One region of the Pseudonocardia sp. Ae150A_Ps1 genome, then DNA from elsewhere that is predicted to be linked to it. Evidence: predicted binding sites of a transcription regulator. Region 1 holds the regulator's gene; each other region holds the start of a gene.
What was found. The regulator LexA, encoded in region 1, represses DNA repair genes until DNA is damaged. The targets are predictions, from matches to a motif close to CGAACACGTGTTCG.
Positions count from the first base shown of each region.

Region 1 (7,265 bases):
CGCTCGCCGGGCTCGACCCGTCCGCCGCGGCGGAGCTGTGGGCGGCGGGCCGCGCCCCCTGGCAGGTCCTCGCCGGCGCCGCGTCCGGGCGGGACTGGCGGGCCGCGCACCGGCACACCTCGATGCCCTACGGCGTCGCCTACCACGTCGCGCTGTGGGAACCGGCGTGACGGCCGGCGGTGACGGCGGGCCGGGGCTGGTCGCCGTCGTCGGGCCGACGGCGACCGGCAAGTCCGACCTCGGCCTGGAGATCGCGCTCGCGCTCGGCGGCGAGGTCGTCAACGTCGATGCGATGCAGCTCTACCGCGGCCTCGACATCGGCACCGCGAAGCTCCCCGTCCCCGAGCGCCGCGGCGTGCCGCACCACCTGCTCGACGTCCTCGACGTGCGGGAGACCGCCTCGGTCGCCGCCTACCAGCGCGAGGCGCGCGCCGTGATCGAGCGCCTGCGGACCTGCGGCCGCACCCCGGTGCTGGTCGGCGGGTCCGGGCTCTACGTCCAGGCGGTCCTCGACGAGCTGGAGTTCCCCGGGACCGATCCGGGGCTGCGTGCCGAGCTGGAGGCGGAGCTGGAGCGGGACGGGCCGGGGGCGCTGCACCGCAGGCTCGCCGACGTCGATCCCGCGGCGGCCGCCGAGGTGCTGCCGTCGAACGGGCGGCGGATCGTCCGCGCGCTGGAGGTGATCGCGCTGACCGGCGGCCCGTTCCGGGCGACGCTGCCCACCACCGGCGAGCCGCGCTACGGCGCCGTGCTGCTCGGCGTCGACCGCGACGTCGCCGAGCTCGACGAGCGGGTCGCGCTCCGGGTGGACCGGATGCTCGGCGACGGCCTGGTCGAGGAGACCCGCGGCCTGCTGCCGCACGGGCTGGCCGAGGGCCGGACCGCGTCCCGGGCACTGGGGTACCGGCAGGTGATCGAGGCACTCGAACGGGATCCCGACGCCCCCGACCTCGCCGCGGTCCGCGAGGAGACCGTCCGTGCCACCCGCCGGTTCGTGCGGCGGCAGCGGTCCTGGTTCCGCCGCGACAAGCGGATCCACTGGCTCGACGGCGCGGCCCCGGACCTGGTCGCGGACGCGCGGTCGGTGCTCGCTCGTACCCTGGTGGCATGAGCGGCGGGATCGAGTTCACCAAGGGCCACGGCACCCGGAACGACTTCGTCGTGCTGCCCGATCCCGACGCCGCGCTCGACCTGACCCCGGAACGGGTCGCGGCGCTCTGCGACCGCCACGGCGGCATCGGCGCCGACGGCGTCCTGCGCGTCGTGCGCTGGGCGAAGCTGGCCGGGGACGAGTCGGTGCCCGAGCCGGTCCCCGGCGTCGAGTGGTTCATGGACTACCGCAACGCCGACGGCTCGGTCGCCGAGATGTGCGGCAACGGGGTGCGGGTGTTCGCCCGCTACCTGCACGAGCGCGGCTGGGCGCCCGGCGGAGGCCCCGTCGGCACCCGGGCCGGGGTGCGGACCGCGACGCTGTCCGGCGACACCGTGTCGGTCGACATGGGCCCGGTCGCGATCGGTCCGGCCTCGGTCGCGACGACCGGTGGCGCCCGGTTCGACGGCATCGCCCTCGACGTCGGCAACCCGCACCTGGCCTGCGTCACCGCCACCGACCCGGACGCGCTGGACCTCACCCGGGCACCGGCCGTCGACCCGCAGGTGTTCCCGCGTGGCGTCAACGTCGAGTTCGTGACCCCGCTGGACGGCCCGGCCGACGGCGGGCGCGTCCGGATGCGGGTGCACGAGCGGGGCGTGGGGGAGACCCTGGCGTGCGGCACCGGGACCGTCGCGGCCGTCGTCGCCGCGCTGCGCGCCGCCGGGCACCCGGCCGGTGACGTGCACGTCGACACCCCCGGCGGCCGGCTCCGGGTGACCGTCGGGGCGGGCGACGACGCGGCCACCGGCACGACGGTGCTGCACGGCCCCGCCGTCCTGCTCGCGACCGGCGAGATCGACCGCTCCTGGTGGGACCGGCCCGCCTGACCGGCGCGAATCCGGGCGGACACACGCCCGCCGACGTGGAACACTGGACGGCACGATGACTGAAGCCCACACCGCCGCCGTGCCGTCCACGTCCGCAGGGTCCGCCGTCCCGTCGGCGGGCGAGCTGGACCTCGAGGAGCGCTCGTCGCTCCGCCGGATCCACGGCCTCTCCACCGAGCTCACCGACATCACCGAGGTCGAGTACCGGCGGCTCCAGCTCGAACGGGTCGTGCTGGTCGGGGTGTGGACCGAGGGCAGCGCCGAGCAGGCCGATGCCTCGCTCGCCGAGCTCGCCCGCCTCGCCGAGACCGCGGGGTCCGAGGTCCTCGACGGACTCGTGCAGCGCCGCTCGACACCGGATCCGGCGACCTTCATCGGCTCCGGCAAGGTCGACGAGCTGTCCACGGTGGTCCGCGCGACCGGCGCCGACACCGTGATCTGCGACGGCGAGCTCTCACCCGGCCAGCTCCGCCAGCTGGAGGAGCGGCTCAAGGTCAAGGTGATCGACCGGACCGCGCTGATCCTCGACATCTTCGCCCAGCACGCCCGCTCCCGGGACGGCAAGGCGCAGGTCGAGCTGGCCCAGCTGTCCTACCTGCTCCCGCGCCTGCGCGGCTGGGGTGAGGCGCTGTCCCGTCAGGTCGGTGGCCGGGCCGCAGGCGGTGTCGGCATCGGTGGCCGTGGCCCGGGTGAGACGAAGATCGAGCTGGACCGCCGCCGGATCCGGGCGCGCATGTCGAAGCTGCGCCGCGAGATCGGGGCGATGCGCCAGGTCCGCGAGACCCAGCGCGGGAACCGTACCCGCAACGAGGTCCCGTCGGTCGCGATCGTCGGCTACACCAACGCCGGAAAGTCCAGCCTCCTCAACCAGCTGACCGACGCCGGGGTCCTGGTCCAGGACTCGCTGTTCGCGACGCTGGACCCGACGACGCGCCGCTCCGAGACGCCCGACGGCCGCGCCTACACCCTCACCGACACGGTCGGGTTCGTGCGGCACCTGCCGCACCAGCTCGTCGAGGCGTTCCGCTCGACGCTGGAGGAGGCGGCCCGGGCGGACCTGCTGGTGCACGTCGTCGACGGCTCCGACCCGCTGCCCGACGACCAGATCGCCGCGGTCCGGCAGGTCCTCGTGGAGATCGGCGAGGAGCAGGGCGGCACCATGCCGCGGGAGCTCCTGGTGATCAACAAGGTCGACGCCGCCGGTGACCTCGCACTGGCCCGGCTGCGGCACGCCCAGCCGGAGGCGGTGTTCGTCTCCGCGCACGACGGCAGCGGCATCGGGAAGCTCCGCGACCGGATCGCGGAGCTGCTCCCGCGCCCCGAGTACGAGGTCGACCTGCTGCTGCCCTACACCGAGGGTGCGCTCGTGGCCCGGCTCCACGACGAGGGCGAGGTCCTCGCCGAGGAGCACACCGGTGAGGGCACCCGGGTCCGCGCCCGGGTCGGTCCGGAGCTCGGCACCGCGGTGCTCCCGTACGCCGTCGGCGGGACCGCGACGGTGCCCGCGGACACCGATCCTGCGGGCACCGACCTGCCCGCGACGGCGGCAGGGCACTGAGCCCGAGGGGGCCCCGCACGTCCTGGCCCTGCATGTCCCGGCCCCGGCGGAGCAGGCTCCGTGTGGGGCCGGTCGCCGTCGCGCTCGGGATCGTCCTCGGCATCAGCGGTGCCGGAGCCGGCGGGGTGACGGCGGCGCACGCCGCGCCGGACGAGGTCCCGGGGGCCCCGCCACGGACCGGGGCCGCACCCGGGCCGGCAGCGCCGCGTCCGGTCTGCACGGCCGAGGACCCGCGGGCCGCCGAGCTCTCCGGGCTGGTCGCCGAGGGCCCACCGGGAGCGGGCCCGGTGCGGTACCGGGCGATCGTCGACGGCGGCGGAACCGGCGAGGTCCTCACGCTCGACCCGGTGACCTGCGCGGTCACCGAGATCCGGGACACCGGTGTCCGGGTCACCGACGTCGAGGACCTCGGTGCGACACCCGACGGGACCCTCTGGCTCGCCGACATCGGCGACAACCGCGGCGACCGCGGCACGGTGCGCCTGGTCGAGCTGCCGGTGTCCGGGCCCGCGCGGGCGCACGACCTCGTCTACCCGGACGGGCCGCGCGACGCCGAGGCGATCCTCCTCGCCGACGACGGGACCCCGCTGATCGTCGCGAAGACCACGGGGGCGGCCGGGGTGTACCGGCCCGCCGGCCCGCTCGACGGCGGCGCCGCACCGGTCACGCTGGACCGGGTCGGCGAGGTGGTCCTCCCGTACTCCGCCACGTCCGGCGGCCCGCTCGGCGCCACCGGGACCCGGACGGTCACCGGGGGAGCGGTCGGCCCTCCCGGCGCCGACGGCGGCCGGGTCGCCGCGCTGCGGACCTACACCGACGCGTGGGTGTTCCCGCTGCGCCCGCCACCGGACGGCCGGGTCTCCGCGGACGCGCTCGTCGAGGCCCTGCGCGCAGCGCCGCTGCCGGTGCCGCTGCCGGACGAGGCCCAGGGGGAGGCGGTGGCCCTCGACGGCCGCGGGACGCTGCACTCCGGCTCGGAGGCCCGCGGGCTCTCGCCGGCGGGCGTCCGGGCCGTGCCCGGCGTGGCGACGGCCGCGACCGCCGCGGCGGCCCCCGTGGTCGCGCAACCGGCGGAGGTGCCCCGCACCGGGTCGTTCCCGCCGTGGCTGCCCGCCGTCGCCGGGGCCGGGGTGCTCGGGGTGCTGCTGCTGGCCGGGATCGGCGCGATGGTCCTGCACGGCCGCCGGCGGAGCTGATCCGCCGACGGCCCGGTCCCGCGCCTCAGAGCCGGCGCATGACCGCGACGACCCGGCCCAGGATCGACGCGTCGTCCCCCGGGATCGGGTCGTACGCCTCGTTCGCCGGCATCAGCCAGATGTGCCCATCCTTGCGGCGGAACGTCTTCACCGTCGCCTCGCCGTCGATCATCGCGGCCACGACCTCGCCCTGCTCGGCGACCGGCTGCTGCCGGACGACGACCCAGTCCCCGTCGGTGATCGCGGCGTCGACCATCGAGTCGCCCTTGACGTTGAGCAGGAACAACGTGCCCTCGCCGACGATCTCCCGCGGGAGCGGGAACACGTCCTGCACGGCCTGCTCGGCGAGGATCGGCCCGCCCGCTGCGATGTCACCGAGCAGCGGCACGAAGGCCGGTGCCGGGCGCTCGGACCGGACCGCCTCGGTGTCCGCGTCGGTGCCGTCGCCCGCCGCGGCCTGCTCCGGGCTCCGGACGTCGACCGCCCGGGTCCGGTTCGGGTCCCGGCGGAGGAAGCCCTTCCGCTCCAGGGTCCGCAGCTGGTGGTGCACCGAGGAGGTGGAGGTCAGCCCCACCGCGTCCCCGATCTCGCGCACGCTCGGCGGGTACCCGTACCGGTCCACCCAGTCCCGGATCACCGACAGGACCTTCCGCTGCCGCGGGGTCAGCCCACGGGTGTCGGCCGGGGGCTCGGGGAACTCCCGGACGTCCGCGGATCCCGGCCCGGCGGGCGCACCGCCTCCGGACTCGTCCGCTGCCATCGCATTCGCCTCCTCGAGGATCTACCGGCACGAACACTAGCCAAGTCCGGGCCGTCCGCCAAACATGCGTTCGAAGTTCGCGCCGGGCGTGTCGTGGATTCCGTCGGACCCCGGTGGTAGAACAGCGCACAGGCGTTCGATCGAACATCGATTCGACGACTTCGGTCCGGCGCCCGTACAGCGCCGGAGACCGGGAGGGGTGGAGATCGTGAGCGCGACGACGGAGGTGCGGGTGGTCCCCGGCGGTGTCCGCCCGCCGGTCACCGCGGAGCTGGTTCGGACGGCGCCGCTCGCGGTGCCGCCGCCGTGTGGGACGACGGTCCGGGTGTTCTCCGCGACGCCTGCGGCGGTCAGGATGCCGCCGGGTGCGCGCTCGGCGGGGTCGGCGGGTGCGCCCTCCGTGCTGCACCGGGCGGTCGCCGCCGTGGGCGTGCTGGTCGCCTCCGCCACGGCGGTCGTCGGGCTGGGCCTGCTGGCCGAGGTCGCCACCGCCGGCGTCGTCCCGGTCGCTCCGGCGGCCGTGTCCACGGGTCGCTGACCCGCCGGCGTCGGCGGGCCCGCGGGCGCCGGCCGGCGGCCCCCCGTTTCTGTCGGGGGGCCGGTGCTACACAGCTCGTACACTCGTTCGACCGGGCTGGGGGAAGGGCCGGTCGGGGGTGAGCAGGGCGCGCGGCCGGGTGTGGCCGGGCGCCGACGGCGACCGCCCCGCCCCGGGTGGGGCGGTCCGCGAGGAGCAGGAGGAGCCATGCGAGAGCTCGACGTGCGTGACGTGGCGCGGGGGACCCGCGAGACGGCGCGGGGAACGCGCTCCGCCGGACCGCGTGAGCGCAGGCGCCCGGTCCGGCCGGTCTGCGCGGGCGGGGGCCGCTCCACGGCGGCGCTGCGCGACGCCGACCCCGTCGAGGACCGGGCGGTGCCGGTGGCCGAGGGCGTCCGCCGGCCGTCGGCGGCCGAGCGTGCCGCGCTCCGCTGGGCCGGCATCGAGCGGGCCGAGGGCGGCCACGACCGTCCGGAGCGCGCCGGGCGCCGCACCGTCCACGGTGTGCCGGTCGTCCCGGGCGCGGCACCGGCGTGGCGGACGACGGGGGTCCCCGGGCGTGACCGGCGGCCGGTGGCGGCGGGCCCGTCGTCCGTGCCCGCGCCGCGTACGGTTCGTCCGCTGCACCGCCGGTGCGTCGCCCCGGCGCGTCGCCGGACGCGGCAGGCGCAGGCGCACTCGCGGGGCTCCCGGCTGCTGGCCGGGGTGGCGGTCGCGCTGTGCGCGGCGACCGTCGTCGTGGTGCTCGGGCTGCTGGGTGACGCGGCCGCCGGGTGGAACGCCGGCGGCGCGACGGCCCCCGCGAGCCCGGCGGGGCCGGTCGTGACGGCGGCGACCGGACGCTGACCGGTGGCCGCCGGGCGCGACACACTGGCGTGTCGCGGAACCGGGTGGTCGTCCGGCGCGGTCGTTCCGGGGCGACGGACGGCGGGCGGTGCCGGCGTGCACGACCTGATCAGGGCGTATGCATCCGTTCATGATCGGTTGCTGTCGGCGGGGACCGGGAGCCGGTGTGCGAGGCTTCGGGTCCCGATCGGGCGAAGCTCGGCGCCGCGCCGCCCCTGGGATGGCGCACCCCTAGATGTAGGGGTTACATTGGTGTCGTTCTCCCACGGGTTGGGGAACAGGTCATCGCGGAGAGTCTCCGGTAGGTCGCGGGAGAAAGAGGGTGGGTACGTCGTGCGTTGCCCCTTCTGCCGCCACCCGGACTCGCGGGTGATCGATTCCCGGACC
Region 1 covers NZ_MCIJ01000001.1:5,315,470-5,322,734, forward strand. Annotated here, with positions in the region: gene Ae150APs1_RS25025 (hypothetical protein) at 1-170, shown strand, start outside; gene miaA (tRNA (adenosine(37)-N6)-dimethylallyltransferase MiaA) at 167-1,111, shown strand; gene dapF (diaminopimelate epimerase) at 1,108-1,980, shown strand; gene hflX (GTPase HflX) at 2,036-3,538, shown strand; gene Ae150APs1_RS25045 (hypothetical protein) at 3,571-4,734, shown strand; gene lexA (transcriptional repressor LexA) at 4,760-5,494, opposite strand; gene Ae150APs1_RS25055 (hypothetical protein) at 5,703-6,032, shown strand; gene Ae150APs1_RS25060 (hypothetical protein) at 6,240-6,878, shown strand; gene nrdR (transcriptional regulator NrdR) at 7,212-7,265, shown strand, end outside.

Region 2 (7,265 bases), 1.8 Mb from region 1:
CCCGACCAGCGGGCCCGCACCGGCGATCGCGGCGAAGTGGTGTCCGAACAGGACGCGCCGGTCGGTGGGCTGGTAGTCCTGCCCGTCGTCGAGGCGCTCGGCCGGGGTCGCCCGGGTGTCGTCGACCCGCAGCGCCCGGTGCGCGATCCAGCGGGAGTAGAAGCGGTAGGCGATCGCGTAGGACGCGACGGCGGCGAAGACCAGCCAGGCCGCCGAGATCTGCTCGCCCCGGACGAACGCGACGATCGCCCAGGCGACGGCACCGACGACGGCGACCGCCGTCCAGATCGCGATCTGCCTCGGGTCACGGCGCCGGGGACCGGCCGTTCCCGTGCCGGGTCCCTCGGGTTCCCGCGGCCGCTCCGTCGTGACCATGACGCCCCCTCCGTGCACCGTGCGCGACCGGTGCCCCGCCGGCGCCGGCCCGGTCGGGGACGTTACGTCGCGCAATCACGGCTGTCATCGTTGCGCGGTGTGACGTTATGGAGTCGCCGCGGAGGACCGCCCGCGGAGGGTGCGGACACACGGGAGCCCCCGGCGGCCAGTGGCCGCCGGGGGCTCCGGTGGGCTCCCGGTCAGGCGCCGAGGCGCTGCTTCAGGGCCTCGAACTCGTCGCGGATCGACGACGGCAGGTTGTCGTCACCGATCTTCTCGAACCACTCCTCGATGAGCGGGATCTCGGCCTTCCACTCCTCGACGTCGACGGCCAGCGAGGCCTCGACGTCGGCGCGCTCGGCGTCGACGCCCTCGAGGTCGATCTGGTCGGCGGTCGGCACGAAGCCGATGGGGGTCTCGACGGCAGCCGCCGAGCCCTCCAGCCGCTCGATGACCCACTTCAGGACGCGGCTGTTCTCGCCGAACCCGGGCCACAGGAAGCGGCCGTCCTCGCCACGGCGGAACCAGTTGACGTAGAAGATCTTCGGCAGCTTGCCCTCGTCGGCGCTCTTGCCGACGTTCACCCAGTGCGCGAAGTAGTCGCCGACGTTGTAGCCGAGGAACGGCAGCATGGCCATCGGGTCGCGGCGGACCTCGCCGACCTTGCCGGCCGCGGCCGCGGTCTTCTCCGACGACATGGTGGCGCCCATGAAGGTGCCGTGCTGCCAGCTGCGGGCCTCGGTGACCAGCGGGACGGTGGTCTTGCGGCGGCCGCCGAACAGGATCGCCGAGATCGGCACGCCCTTCGGGTCGTTCCACTCCGGGGCGACGACCGGGCACTGGTCGATCGGCACGGTGTAGCGGGAGTTCGGGTGCGCGGCCTTGACGCCGGAGTCGGGCGTCCAGTCGTTGCCCTTCCAGTCGGTCAGGTGCTGCGGGTCACCCTCCAGGTCCTCCCACCAGACGTCGCCGTCGTCGGTCAGCGCGACGTTGGTGAACAGCGCGTTCCCGGCCTCGATGGTGCGCATCGCGTTCGGGTTGGTCTTCCAGTTGGTGCCCGGCGCGACGCCGAAGAAGCCGAACTCGGGGTTGGTGGCGTAGAGCCTGCCGTCCTCGCCGAAGCGCATCCAGGCGATGTCGTCGCCGACGGTCTCGGCACGCCAGCCCGGGATGGTCGGCTGCAGCATCGCGAGGTTGGTCTTGCCGCAGGCGCTCGGGAACGCGGCCGCGACGTAGTACGCCTTCTCCTCCGGGCTGATCAGCTTGAGGATCAGCATGTGCTCGGCGAGCCAGCCCTCGTCGTGCGCCATGGCCGAGGCGATGCGCAGCGCGTAACACTTCTTGCCGAGCAGGGCGTTGCCGCCGTAGCCGGAGCCGTAGCTCCAGATCTCCCGGGTCTCCGGGAAGTGGCTGATGTACTTGTCCTCGTTGTGCGGCCACGGCACGTCGGCCTGGCCGTCGGCGAGCGGGGCGCCGATCGAGTGCAGCGCCTTGACCCAGCGGTCACCGGCCGCGTCGAGCAGCGGCAGGATGTCCGCGCCCATCCGGGTCATGATCCGCATGGAGATGACGACGTACTCGGAGTCGGTGATCTCGACGCCGAGCTTCGGGTCGTCCGCGTCCGTCGGGCCCATGCAGAAGGGGACGACGTAGAGGGTCCGGCCCTTCATGCTGCCGCGGTACAGCTCGGTCATCGTCCGCTTCATCTCGGCGGGGGCGACCCAGTTGTTCGTCGGCCCGGCGCCGCGCTCGGTCTCGGTGCAGATGTAGGTCCGCTCCTCGACGCGCGCGACGTCGCCCGGGTCGGACGCCGCGTAGAACGAGTTGGGCTTCTTCTCGGGGTCCAGCCGCACGATCGTGCCCTGGTCGACCAGCTGGTCGGTGAACCGCGTCCACTCCGCCTCGGACCCGTCGCACCACACGACGCGGTCCGGGGTGGCCAGCTCGGCGATCTCCTGAACCCAGGCCACGACGCCCTGGTTGGTGGTCGGTGCGCGGTCGGTACCCGGAACGGTCGCTGCAGTCATGTCGTCCTGTTCTCCTCGCCGGCCCCGGCCCGTCCTCCGGGGGAACTACTGCGAGCCCGCTACCGGAGTCGGTACGGGCCCTGACGGGAAAAGGTGTACGGCGAGGCTACCCGCGGAATCGGGACGCACCCATGGGCCTCTTTGAGAGGTCAGGCACAGCACCGATCATGTAGATCGATCCAGAACAGAATCGCGTACGCCGTCGTCGTCCCTGGTGACGGGGTTGTCACACGAACGCAACCCGGCGCGGGTGACGTATTCGCCGACGCCGCGCGACGATGCGGCGGAAATGCGCGGACTCGCGTCAGGGAAAGACACTCGTCGATCGGAACCCCGCGATTCAACGCATTCCTTGTTCCGACTTAGGCATTCGCAGTGCGTAAGGGGGTGCGGGCGGGGACGGCCGGCACCGCGGTCGGCCGGGCGAGCTCCGGCAGCATGATCGGGAGCCGGTGCGCGGTGACCTGCCAGTAGCGGGCGTCCGGGTCGGCCGCGCGCCAGGCGTCCGCGAGCCGGACGACGGCGTCCGGGTCGATGCTGCGACGCGGCCGCGGCCGCATGCCGCACCGCTCCCGGACGCCGGTGTCGAGCGCGCGCCAGGCGTCGGTGGCGGTGGAGTGCACGGACACCTCGGGCCGGCCGTCGGCGGTGCCGTCCACCGCCGCCTCCCCCAGGACCAGGGTGTAGGCGCTGACCACCTCGTACGGCACGGATCGCTCCCGGATGACGTCGGCTCCGGCGGCACGACGCGGCCGCCGCGGTCGGCCGTAGTGAACCAGCCGGGGGCACGTGTGAGCCCCGATCGGGCTACCGGACGGGCGGCGCGTCGCCGGAACCACCCGTCCGGGCCGCCGGACGGTCACCCGGCATCGTCACAGCTGGTTGCCGCTCGCTCACCGCGTGCGATCAGCGGTGGCCCCGGAACGCCGTGCCGCGTCCCCGTCCAGACCGGTCGCACCCGCTGCCAGCACCGTCCGGTGCGCCCGGCGCAGCCCGAGCCCGGCCGTCACCAGCACCACCGCCACGACGACGGCGGCCACCCCGGCCGCGACGTCGGCCCCGGCGACGAAGGCCTCCTGCGCCGACGCCGTGAGCGCGTCGGCGACCCCGGCCGGCAGGTCCGCCGCGGCACCGACGGCGGCCCCCAGGGTCTCCCCGGCCGCCGCCGGTGCGCCGTCGGGCAGCACGACGCCCGCCCGGTAGACCGCCGACAGCACGCCCCCGACCAGGGCCGTACCGAGCACCGCACCGATCTCGTAGGCCGTCTCCGACACCGCCGACGCGGCACCCGCCTTCTCCGGCGGCGCCGCGGCGAGGATGGCGTCGTTGGTGACGGTCTCGGAGAGCCCGATGCCCGCACCGATCAGCACCGCCGCCGACATCAGGAGCGCGACGGCGGAGTCGGCCCGCAGGAACAGGCAGGCGACGAAGCCGGCGAGCACCAGGGCCAGCCCGGTCGTGACGAGCCCGTGCAGCGGGTACCGCCGGGCGAGGCGGGCCGCGAGCAACCCGGCCAGGGTCGTGACCAGGAAGCCCGGGAGCAGGAGCAGCCCGGCCTGCAGCGGCGAGGCGCCGAGGACCAGCTACAGGTACTGCGCGGAGAAGAACAATAGCCCGGTCAGGCCGAACATCGTCGTCGCGTTGGCCAGCGCGCTGTAGCGCAGCACCGGCCGGGCGAACAGCTCCAGGTCGATCAGCGGGTCCAGTCCGTTGCGGACCCGGCGCCGGGAGTGCAGCACGAACGCGACCGCCGATCCGGCACCCACCAGCACGGCGAGGCCGGCCGCAGGCGTGAGCCCGCCGGAGCCGACGAGCTTGATCGCCAGTACGAGCGGCCCCATCGCCAGCAGCGACAGCAGCACGCCGACCGGGTCCGGCCTGCCCGGTGCCTCCGCACGCGACTCCGGCAGGAGCAGCGGCGCGACCACCAGGAGCACGGCCATCGGCGGCACGCTCATCACGAAGATCGAGCCCCACCAGAAGTGCTCGAGCAGCAGGCCCCCGGCGATCGGGCCGAGCGCCGCCCCCGCGGCGAACCCGGTCGCCCAGATCGCGAGCGCCAGCCGCCGGTGGACGCGGTCGACGAAGACGGTCCGGAGCAGGGCGAGCGTGGCGGGCATCAGCATCGCGCCGAAGACACCGAGCAGCGCACGGGCGGCGACGAGCTGCTCCGCCGACGTCGCGAAGGCGGCCGCGAGGGAGACCGCGCCGAACCCGCCGACACCGATCATGAGGAGCCGGCGGCGGCCGATGCGGTCGCCGAGCGTCCCCATCGTGACGAGCAGCCCGGCCAGCACCAGCGGATAGACGTCGACGACCCAGAGCAGGGTCGTGGCGTCCGGGCGCAGCGCCGCGGTGAGCTCGGGCAGCGCCACGCCGAGGACCGTGTTGTCGATCGAGACCAGCAGGGTCGGGATCGCCAGCACCGCCAGCGCGAGCCAGGCACGCGGACCGGGCCGGGCCGTCGGTGCCGCCCGGTCGGTGAGCTCGGGCCGTGACATCTCTCGTCTCCTCGTCACTTCGCAGACCTGCTGGACTGTACCGTCCAGACGGTACAGTCATATACCGTCCGGACGGTACAGTCCAGCGCTGCGGCCGGGGCTGTGAGGCGGGGCACCGCCGGTAGGGTGCGCGCATGGCGGAGCGGCGGAACGCAGCAGGACCGGCCCGCGACCGCGTGCTCGACGCGTACGAGACCCTCCTGATCGAGCAGGGGCCCGGCGGGGCCACGCTGGACGCCGTCGCCGCGTCCGCCGAGGTCTCCAAGGGCGGGCTGCTCTACCACTTCAACTCGAAGGAGTCGCTGGCCTCCGGCCTGCTGGACCGGCTGCGGCAGCGCAGCGCCACCGACGCCGAGTTCATGCGCGGCGACGACGAGGGCGCGGTGGCCTACTACCTCCGCACCTCGGTGCCCGGCGGCGGCTCGCCGGCCGGCCTGACCCGCACCTACCTCGCGACGCTGCGGATCGCCGACGGCACCACCTCCGGCGAGCTCGCCCGGGAGGCCCTGGCCGCCGTCGACGCCGACGGCCTCGCCGCGCTCCGCGAGGAGATCACCGACCCGGTCCTCGCGTGGCTGGTCCAGCTCGTCGGCGACGGCCTCTACCTCCGCACGCTCACCGGCGCACCGCTGACCGGCGGCGTCTCCCCGGAGGAGCTGCTCGACACCCTCAGGGCGCTGCTCGCCGCACGCCCCTGAACCGGATGAACCCCGGACTCGCGGAGCGCGTCGGAGCGGTCGCTCAGGGTAGGCTCGCACCCTGGTCGGACACGGGGAGGGGCCCACTGTGGAGGGAACCGGCGGCTACCTGACGCTGGTCGTCATCGGCGTGCTGATCACGGTCGGTGTCGGCCAGATCCTGCTCCGCTCCGGGAAGCCGTTCCTCGAGGACGTCTTCCAGAGCAAGGAGACCGCCGACTCGATCAACCGTCTGCTCGTCGTGCTGTTCCACCTGCTCACCCTGGGTGTGCTCGCGATGATCTCGATCGCGGACTTCCCCCAGGACGCGGGCCCGGCGCAGACGATCGTCTTCAAGATCGGCGTGGTGCTGCTGCTCGTCGGGATCGCCTACGGCATCTGCATGCTGGTGCTGCTGCGGATCCGGGAGCGTCGCCGGCAGATGAAGATGTCCGCGGACATCGACCAGAAGATCGCCGAGCAGCGGCGCGGAGCGGGCCGGTTCCGGCGCGGCGGTGCGGCGGAGCCCGAGCCGCGGTCGCCGTCGGAGCAGCCGGAGGACTGAGCCCCGGCTCCTACCTCCCCGCCTCCAGGGTGCGGGCGACCAGGTCGTCGAACGGTCCGACGTGCCGGACGTGGTCGGCGAGGCCGTCGCCGTCGAGGTCCGACCAGATCGACGTACCACCCGGGACGTCGACGACGAGCGCGTCCGGCGCACCGTCGCCGTCGGTGTCGCGGGCGGCCGGGCCGCTCACCGGAACCCGCGAGCCCCCGGCCGGGAGGTTCCCGGAACCCCTCGGCACCGGCACCGCGAGCCACCAGGGGGCCGCCCCGGCCGCCGCCGCGGCGGCCGTCGTCCCCCAGGGCCACCGCACGGCCGGCACCGGACCGCTCGTGTGCCGGGCCGCGGCGCGCCCGTCAGGCCGCACGACCGGCCCCGCCTGCCGACCCCGTGCCGCGCCCGGCGCCGGTCACGACACCGCGCAGCGCCGCCCGCACCCCGGCGGCCGGCCGTGCCGGCGCCCCCGCCGCGCGCTCGACGTCCAGTGAGCGGCGCACGAGCTCCCGTTCCGCCGCGGCGAGCACCGCCGTCCGCACCCGCGCCGCGACCTCGCGGGCCCGCGTCTCCCGGACCGCCCGCACCCGCAGGCCGGCACCCGCCCCCGCCAGCAGCAGCACTCCGGACAGCACGAGCAGCGCTCCCGGCCAGGCCGCGGGCAGCGCGCGGCCGGCGCCGGCCAGGCCGGAGACCGCGGATCCCGACAGCACCGTCCCGGAGAGCACCGCACCCGACAGGCCGGCACCCGGCGCGCCGCGCCGCGCCGGCCGCGCGGGGGACGACCGACGCCGGGGGCGCGGCAGCGCCCCCGGTGGCCGCGGAGATCAGCGGCGGCGCGGCCGGTCGTGACGCACCGTGAGTGATACGTGTCACTTCCAACCTCCGATGCCGCAACGCCCCCGCGGCTGCGGCGCGGCGGGACGCGGGGCCCGCGGCGCGGGCCCAGGCGTCGTCGAACGCCCGCGCCGGCCCGCCGAGCTCCGCCGCCCACCAGGCCGGGTCCACGGCCCGGCGCGGCTGCCGGGCCGCGCGCTCCACCAGACCGTCGACCTGCGACGACAGTGCTGCGACACAGTCCATCCTGGCCAGTGCGAGCACCGGGCGGAGCTCGGCCGCGAGGAGGGCG
Region 2 covers NZ_MCIJ01000001.1:3,469,502-3,476,766, forward strand. Annotated here, with positions in the region: partial or broken gene Ae150APs1_RS16140 (carbon starvation CstA family protein) at 1-375, opposite strand, end outside; gene Ae150APs1_RS16145 (phosphoenolpyruvate carboxykinase (GTP)) at 576-2,402, opposite strand; gene Ae150APs1_RS16150 (hypothetical protein) at 2,765-3,112, opposite strand; gene Ae150APs1_RS33635 (MFS transporter) at 3,296-3,985, opposite strand; gene Ae150APs1_RS33640 (MFS transporter) at 3,986-4,903, opposite strand; gene Ae150APs1_RS34340 (TetR/AcrR family transcriptional regulator) at 5,038-5,601, shown strand; gene Ae150APs1_RS16170 (hypothetical protein) at 5,690-6,145, shown strand; gene Ae150APs1_RS16175 (DUF6802 family protein) at 6,156-6,464, opposite strand; gene Ae150APs1_RS16180 (hypothetical protein) at 6,499-6,849, opposite strand.
Region 2: Ae150APs1_RS16145 (phosphoenolpyruvate carboxykinase (GTP)) is a predicted target of LexA. The motif match lies at 2,489-2,502, and genes of this name have one in related genera.

Region 3 (7,265 bases), 1.8 Mb from region 1:
GGGCGGCGTGCCCGGCGTCCGTCATCCCGCGCCCCGTCAGGCGCGGCAGCCACGACTCGCCGTGCGGGCTGCCGTACTCGACGACCCGATCGCCCGGCCGGACCAGTCCCTCCCGGACCAGCCGCTCCACGGCGCGGTCGCTCTGCTCGGCGACCGCCCGCGGTTCGACGCCGAGAATCTCCTCGCCCACGTCCGCACCGGCCTCGAGCTGAGCCAGTCCGCAGGAACGGCACAGCCACATCCGCAACGGCGATACGGGATCGGGCAGCGGCGTGGCGGCCGGCGGCATGCTGTCCCACGAGGGCTGTTCGCCCAGGTCCAGGACGATCCCACCCTGCTCACCGCGGCAGGAGCGACAGCGCATCCGGTCCGGCACACACCCTCCCGACCACGGTCACGACCGCCGGCCCGACGATCAACTATCCGGGATAGTAGTAGTCGGCACTGAGCGGGCGCTGCGCACCCGTTCGGAGTAGTGAAGTCTCGCGGAGCGTCACCGAGGACCCGATCACTCGTTGTCGTCACCGGTACGCGAGATCGATCGCACCGCGCCCGGCGCGCGGCGGGCGGCCACGACGACGGGAGCAACAGGTGCAGGTGGTGACGACCGTGGTGCCGGGTGCGCTGCTGCTCGACGCCACGGCACCCGGTGGCGGCCCGGGTGCGGCCGTCGACCCGGGAGCGTTCACCGTCCGTCGTCGGCGGCGTCCCGCCGACGGCGCCGTGCACGGGCTGCACGGCCACCCCGACGGCGCCGTCCTCCTCGGCGTCCCGCGCGGGTCCGGCTACGCCGTCGTGATCGACACGCGGCCGGCGGCCGAGACCTTCGGACGGCTCGCCGTCGCGTTGCTCGACGGCCCGCGCACCCTGCTGGTCCCGCCCGGCTGCCTCTACGGCGTACAGGCGGCCACCGGCAACACACTGGTCGAGATCCGGACGGCCACCCGGCCGTCCCGCCGGGACCGGCTCGAGGTCGACCCCGACGACCCCGACCTGAAGATCCGCTGGCTGCGTCCGCGCCCGGTGCGGACCCCGGCCGACGACCGTTCCTGGGCCGGGCTCTGCACCCGGCTCGGTGCCCCGGCCGGCCCCCGTCACGACCGCGTCTCGCTCTGGTAAGCCGGCCGCGGGTGAGCCGCGGCACGTGTGACGCCGCCGCCCCCGCGCCGAAGATCACGATTCGGTCACGTACTGTCGCATCAGCCCGGATCGACGACGCCCCTGGCGTTCCGCCGGCACGTGGTGTGCCGTCCGAGACCCTAAGAGGGGTGTTGCAGTGCTCAGCGACCGTGAGCGCCGTCGGCTGCACGAGATCGAGGTGCAGCTGCGACTGACCGACCCGCGCCTGGTGCGGCGTTTCGCCGCACTGGCGGCAGCAGGCCGCGTACCGATCGGGCCGGGTGGGCTGCTGAGCGGTCTCTCCGGCAACGGCGGCGGCCGCTCCGTGCACCGCTCGGGCCCGCTCCCCTCGACCCTGCTGGGTCTCTCCCTGCTGGTGCTGCTGGTGGGCGCCGTCGCGGTCAGCGTGCCGGTCGTGATCGCCGGCATCGTGCTGGCAGCCCTGTCCCTGGGTGTCGCCGCGACGACGGGCCCGCGGGCCCAGCCCGGTACGGCCTGACCGAGCCCGCCGAGCCCCGCCTCTCGCGGGCGGGACCGCCGCCCGGCGCGGCTCAGCCGTGCGCCAGGTCGGAGAACCGGCTGTAGTGCAGCTGGTGGGCCACCGTGATCGTCGTGGTCGGGCCGTTACGGTGCTTGGCCAGGATCAGGTCCGCCTCGCCGGCGCGCGGATCGTCCTGTTCGAACGCGTCGGGCCGGTGCAGCAGGACCACCATGTCGGCATCCTGCTCGATCGAACCGGACTCACGCAGGTCCGACAACATCGGCCGCTTGTCCGTGCGCTGCTCGGGACCACGGTTCAGCTGGCTCATCGCGACCACCGGCACCTCGAGCTCCTTCGCGATCAGCTTGATCTGACGCGAGAACTCGGACACCTCCTGCTGACGCGACTCGACCTTGCGGCCCGAGGTCATCAGCTGCAGGTAGTCCAGGATGATCAGCTTGAGGTCGTTGCGCTGCTTCATCCGGCGCGCCTTGGCCCGGATCTCCATCAGCGTCAGGTTCGGTGAGTCGTCGATGTAGAGGGGCGCCTCGGAGATCTCCGACATCCGCCGCGCCATCCGCGTCCAGTCCTCGTCCGACATCCGGCCCGCACGCATGTCGGCCAGCCGGATCCGCGCCTCCGCCGAGAGCAGACGCATCACGATCTCGGACTTGCTCATCTCCAGCGAGAAGAACGCACTGGTCATGCCGTTCTTGATGGAGCACGACCGGGCGAAGTCAAGGCCGAGGGTCGACTTGCCCAGACCCGGACGGGCCGCGACGACGACCATCTGCCCCGGGTGCAGGCCGTTGGTCACGGCGTCGAGATCGGCGAACCCGGTCGGCACGCCCGCGGCCATCCCGCCCTGGGAGGCGATCGCGTCGATCTCGTCCATCGTGGGCTGGAGGAGCTCCTCCAGCACCGTGTAGTCCTCGGTGGTGGTGCGCTCGGTGACCTCGTAGACCGCGGCCTGTGCCCGGTCGACGACCTCCTCGACCTCACCGCCCTCGTTGCCGTGGTAGCCGAGCTGCACGATCCGGGTGCCGGCCTCGACCAGCCGCCGCAGGATCGCCTTCTCCCCGACGATCTCGGCGTAGTACGCCGCGTTCGCCGCGGTCGGCACGGTCGCGATCAGGGTGTGCAGGTACGGCGCCCCTCCCAGCCGCACGAGCTCGCCGCGCCGCTGCAGCTCCGCCGACACGGTCACTGCGTCGGCCGGCTCACCACGGCCGTAGAGGTCCAGGATCGTCTCGTAGACGGTCTGGTGCGCGGGCCGGTAGAAGTCCTCCGGGCGCAGCACCTCGACCACGTCGGCGATCGCGTCCTTGCTCAGCAGCATGCCGCCGAGCACGGACTGTTCCGCGGTGAGGTCCTGTGGGGGCTGACGGTCGAAGGTGCCGTTGCCGCCTTCACCGGAGCCACCGGCCTCGCCGTCACGGACGGCCCGAGGCCGCCCGGCAGGACGGTCGTCGGTCAGAGCCATACGCAGCGTCACCCCCGGTGAACAGCTTAACGAACACACGTTCGATGCGCGAGCGACGGATGGGTGTCGCCCGCGCTGATCTCCCGCGATCTCCGGCTCTCACGGCGACGTCCGTGCGCGGCTCGCGCACGGCCTCTCGCCGGGCCGGTACGACCGAGGCTAGGTCGGTGCGGGCACCGCGCGCGAACCGGTCTGGTGATCGACTTGGGGATGAACTGTGCACCAACACCGCCCATCCCGGGACCGTGCTGTGGACATGTTGGGGACAACAGCCGGATTCGTGCCGGAACAGCAGGTCAGAGGCATGGGGACGGGTGTGGACAACTTTGCTCTGGCGTGTCGGCGCAGACCTGTCGTGGGCGTGTCGGACTCCCCGGGGCACCGCTCACCGTCCGTCGCGTCCACAACCCCGTCCGACGACCGGGGCGTCACCCTGCGGCGTGTCGCCTGCGTGACAACGGATCCCGCCCCATTCACCCGACAGGGTGTCGCAGTCCACGTAGGACTCCGGAGGGCGAGACCGCGATCCCGATCGGTACCGACGAGAAAGGGCGGTGCCCGGAGCAGAGGCTCCGGGCACCGCCCTCACTACGTTGCGTGGTCGAGTGACCACGGCCACAGATCAGCCGGCGACGACCGCGATCGGCAGCTCGGTGGTGACCTCCGGGTGCAGGCGGACCTGCACCTGGTGCTTGCCCAGGGTCTTGATGTGACCCGGGACGTCGACCGTCCGCTTGTCCAGCGCCGGGCCGCCCGCGGTCTTCACCGCGTCGACGACGGCAGCCGGCGTGACCGAACCGAACAGACGACCGCTGGCGCCGGCCTTGGCCGGCACGGTGACGTTCAGGTTCTTCAGCTGCGAGTCGACCTGCTGGGCGTGGCCCAGGTCGCGGATCTCGCGGGTCTTCTGGGCCCGGCGGATCTGCTCGACCTGCTTCTCGGCGCCACGGGTGGCGACGACCGCGAGCTTGCGCGGCAGCAGGTAGTTACGGCCGTAGCCGTCCTTGACCTCGACGATGTCACCCGGGGCGCCCAGGTTCGGGACGTCGGCGTTGAGGATGAGCTTCACGTGTCTCCCCTTCCTCAGCGAGCGGTCGAGGTGTAGGGCAGCAGGGCCACCTCGCGGGAGTTCTTGACCGCGACGGCGACGTCACGCTGGTGCTGTCGGCAGTTGCCGGTCACACGGCGGGCGCGGATCTTGCCCCGGTCGGAGATGAACTTCCGCAGCAGACCGGTGTCCTTGTAGTCGATCGGCTGGGCCTTGTCCTTGCAGAAAGCGCAGACCTTCTTCTTCGGCTTGCGCACGATGGCCTTGGCCATGGTGGTGCTCCTGGAGTAGTCCACCGCCCGTGACGGGCGGGATGCGAACGTGGATCAGAAGGGGGGCTCGTCGTCGGACGCCGCTCCGCTGCCTGCGGGCGGGGCCGAACCCCAGGGGTCGTCATAGCCGCCGGAGTTGCCTCCACCGGACCCGCCGCCGCCTTGCTGGCCGCCGCCGAATCCGCCGCCACCGCCGCCGTCGTAGCCGCCGCCACCGCCACCGCCGCCGCCACCGCCGCCGCCACCGCCACCGCCACCGCCACCGCCACCGAAGCCTCCGCCCCGGCTGACCTTGTTGACCTTGGCGGTCGCGTAGCGGAGCGAGGGGCCGACCTCGTCGACCTCCATCTCCACGACGGTGCGCTTCTCACCCTCGCGGGTCTCGAAGGACCGCTGGCGGAGTCGCCCCTGCACCACGACCCGCGCACCGCGGGTCAGCGACTCGGCGACGTTCTCCGCCGCCTGCCGCCAGATGTTGCAGCGCAGGAACAGCGCCTCCCCGTCCTTCCACTCGCCGGACTGGCGGTCGAAGGTGCGCGGTGTGGACGCGACGGTGAAGTTGGCGACCGCGGCGCCGGAGGGGGTGAACCGCAGCTCGGGATCCGCCGTCAGGTTGCCCACGACGGTGATCACGGTCTCGCCGGCCATGACTGCCCCTCTCTCAGCCGGCGGCGGGCGCCGGCGTGCGGGTGACGTCCTTGCGCAGCACCTTGGTGCGCAGCACGGACTCGTTCAGGCCCAGCTGGCGGTCCAGCTCGGCGACGGTGGCCGGCTCCGCGGCGATCTCGACGACCGCGTAGATGGCCTCGCCCTGCTTCTTGATCTCGTAGGCCAGCCGGCGTTTGCCCCAGACCTCGATCTTCTCGATCGATCCGCCGTCGCTCTTCACGACGGTGAGGAACTGCTCCAGGGACGGCTGCACAGTGCGCTCGTCCAGGCTGCCGTCGAGGATGACCATGACCTCGTAATGACGCATGAGAACCACTCACCTCCTATGGACTCGTGACGGTCACGACCCCGACGGCCGTGACAGGAGGTTCTCAGTGCCCCCCGACAGTTCTCGATCCGCGACGACGTCGCGGCGACGACACTGCAGGAGAGCTGGGAAAGGTTACCAACGCCCGTCCGGGCCCCGACCTGCGGGTACACCGCTCCCGGGTCCCCGGGGCGGCGGGCGCCCGCTGTCGGGGGGCCTCGCTACCGTTGCCCGCATGCAGATCGGAGCACACGTCCGGGACGCCGAGGACCCGCTGGCCGAGGCCGGCGAGGTGGGCGCCGAGGTGATCCAGCTCTTCCTGTCCGATCCTCAGGGCTGGAAGAAACCGCCACCGCACCCGCGCGCGGCGGAGCTGGCGGCCTCCGAGGTCGCGGTGGTCGTGCACGCGCCCTACACCGCGAACGTCGCGTCGACGAACAACCGGATCCGCATCCCGTCCCGCAAGATCGTCCAGCAGCACCTGGCGGGTGCGGCCGAGGTCGGCGCGTTCGGCCTGGTCGTGCACGGCGGTCACGTCACGAAGGACGACGACCCGGCCACCGGTGTCGACAACTGGCGCAAGTTCGTGGAGCGCCAGGCCGGTGAGCACGGGTTCGACGTACCCGTCCTGATCGAGAACACCGCCGGCGGGGACAACGCGATGGCCCGCCGGTTCGACGCGCTCGGCCGGCTGTGGGACGCGGTCGGCGAGTTCGGCGTCGGGTTCTGTCTCGACACCTGTCACGCCTTCGCCGGCGGGGAGGAGCTGGCCGGTCTCGTGGAGCGCGCCCGGGCGATCACGGGGCGGATCGACCTGATCCACCTGAACTCTTCGCGCGACCCGTTCGACTCGGCACGCGACCGGCACGCCAACATCGACTCCGGGACCATCCCGCCGGACGAGCTGGCCGCCGTCGTCGCCGAGGCCGGTGCCCCGGTCGTGGTGGAGACCCCGGCCGAGGGGCAGGCCCGCGACATCGCCTGGCTCCGCGAGCACGCCACGGCCTGAGCCTCACCGGGCCACCGGGCCACCGGCTCACCGGGCTCACCGCCAGGCGAACACCGGCTGTTCCAGGTGCACCACCCGGGTCGCGCGGCCGTGCAGCACGACCTCCCGGAACTGGTGCAGCACCGCGCCAGTGGGGGCGTGCACGAAGCGGTCGAACAGCGGCACCTGGATCACCGGGGCGTCCGACTCCGGGATGGTGAGGAACCGGGGCTCGTGGTCGATCTCCGCCAGCGGCGGGCGGTGCAGCTCGCCGACCTCGTCGGGGTTCGGCACGGGCTCCCCGGCGCCGCCGGCCCACAGCACGACCGGCGTGATCACGTAGCCGGAACGGGTGGGGTAGTCGTCCAGCAGGCCCAGCACACGATCGGGACCGAGCTCCAGACCGATCTCCTCGGACACCTCGCGCCGGCCCGCCTGCTCGGCGGTCTCGCCGTCGTCGAGGCGGCCGCCGGGCAGCGCCCACTGTCCCGAGTGCGCGCGCAGCGACCGGGCCCGCCGGGTCAGGACGAAGGCGATCTCGTCGGCCAGCGGCCCGTCCCCGGTGGCACCAGGGACCGGGAGCAGCGTCATGGTCACGGCCGCGGCGCGCTTCCCGGCACGGTCGGCGTCCGACGCGGTGTGGCGCGCGTGCGGCGGGAGGACGGTGAGTGCCTCCCCGATCCGCTCGCACAGCCGCTGCTGCACCCGGTCCGGGACCACCGCGTCGTCGCCCATGGCCCGATCCTGCCGCACCGTCCCCGCACCGGCGCCGACAGCGAGACCCGGGTCACCCTGGTCTCGCCGGTCGCACAGGTCGTCGCCGAACCGCACGGGTTCTCTGCGCCCCGCACAAGGTCGAGACCGTGCGGGGAGCCCTGGACGTGTGCGGTTGAGGGCA
Region 3 covers NZ_MCIJ01000001.1:3,491,188-3,498,452, forward strand. Annotated here, with positions in the region: gene Ae150APs1_RS16250 (class I SAM-dependent methyltransferase) at 1-364, opposite strand, end outside; gene Ae150APs1_RS16255 (dTDP-4-dehydrorhamnose 3,5-epimerase family protein) at 601-1,119, shown strand; gene Ae150APs1_RS16260 (DUF3040 domain-containing protein) at 1,277-1,618, shown strand; gene dnaB (replicative DNA helicase) at 1,671-3,083, opposite strand; gene rplI (50S ribosomal protein L9) at 3,706-4,152, opposite strand; gene rpsR (30S ribosomal protein S18) at 4,167-4,403, opposite strand; gene Ae150APs1_RS16280 (single-stranded DNA-binding protein) at 4,458-5,051, opposite strand; gene rpsF (30S ribosomal protein S6) at 5,065-5,379, opposite strand; gene Ae150APs1_RS16290 (deoxyribonuclease IV) at 5,615-6,388, shown strand; gene Ae150APs1_RS16295 (CoA pyrophosphatase) at 6,425-7,102, opposite strand.
Region 3: dnaB (replicative DNA helicase) is a predicted target of LexA. The motif match lies at 3,114-3,127, and genes of this name have one in related genera.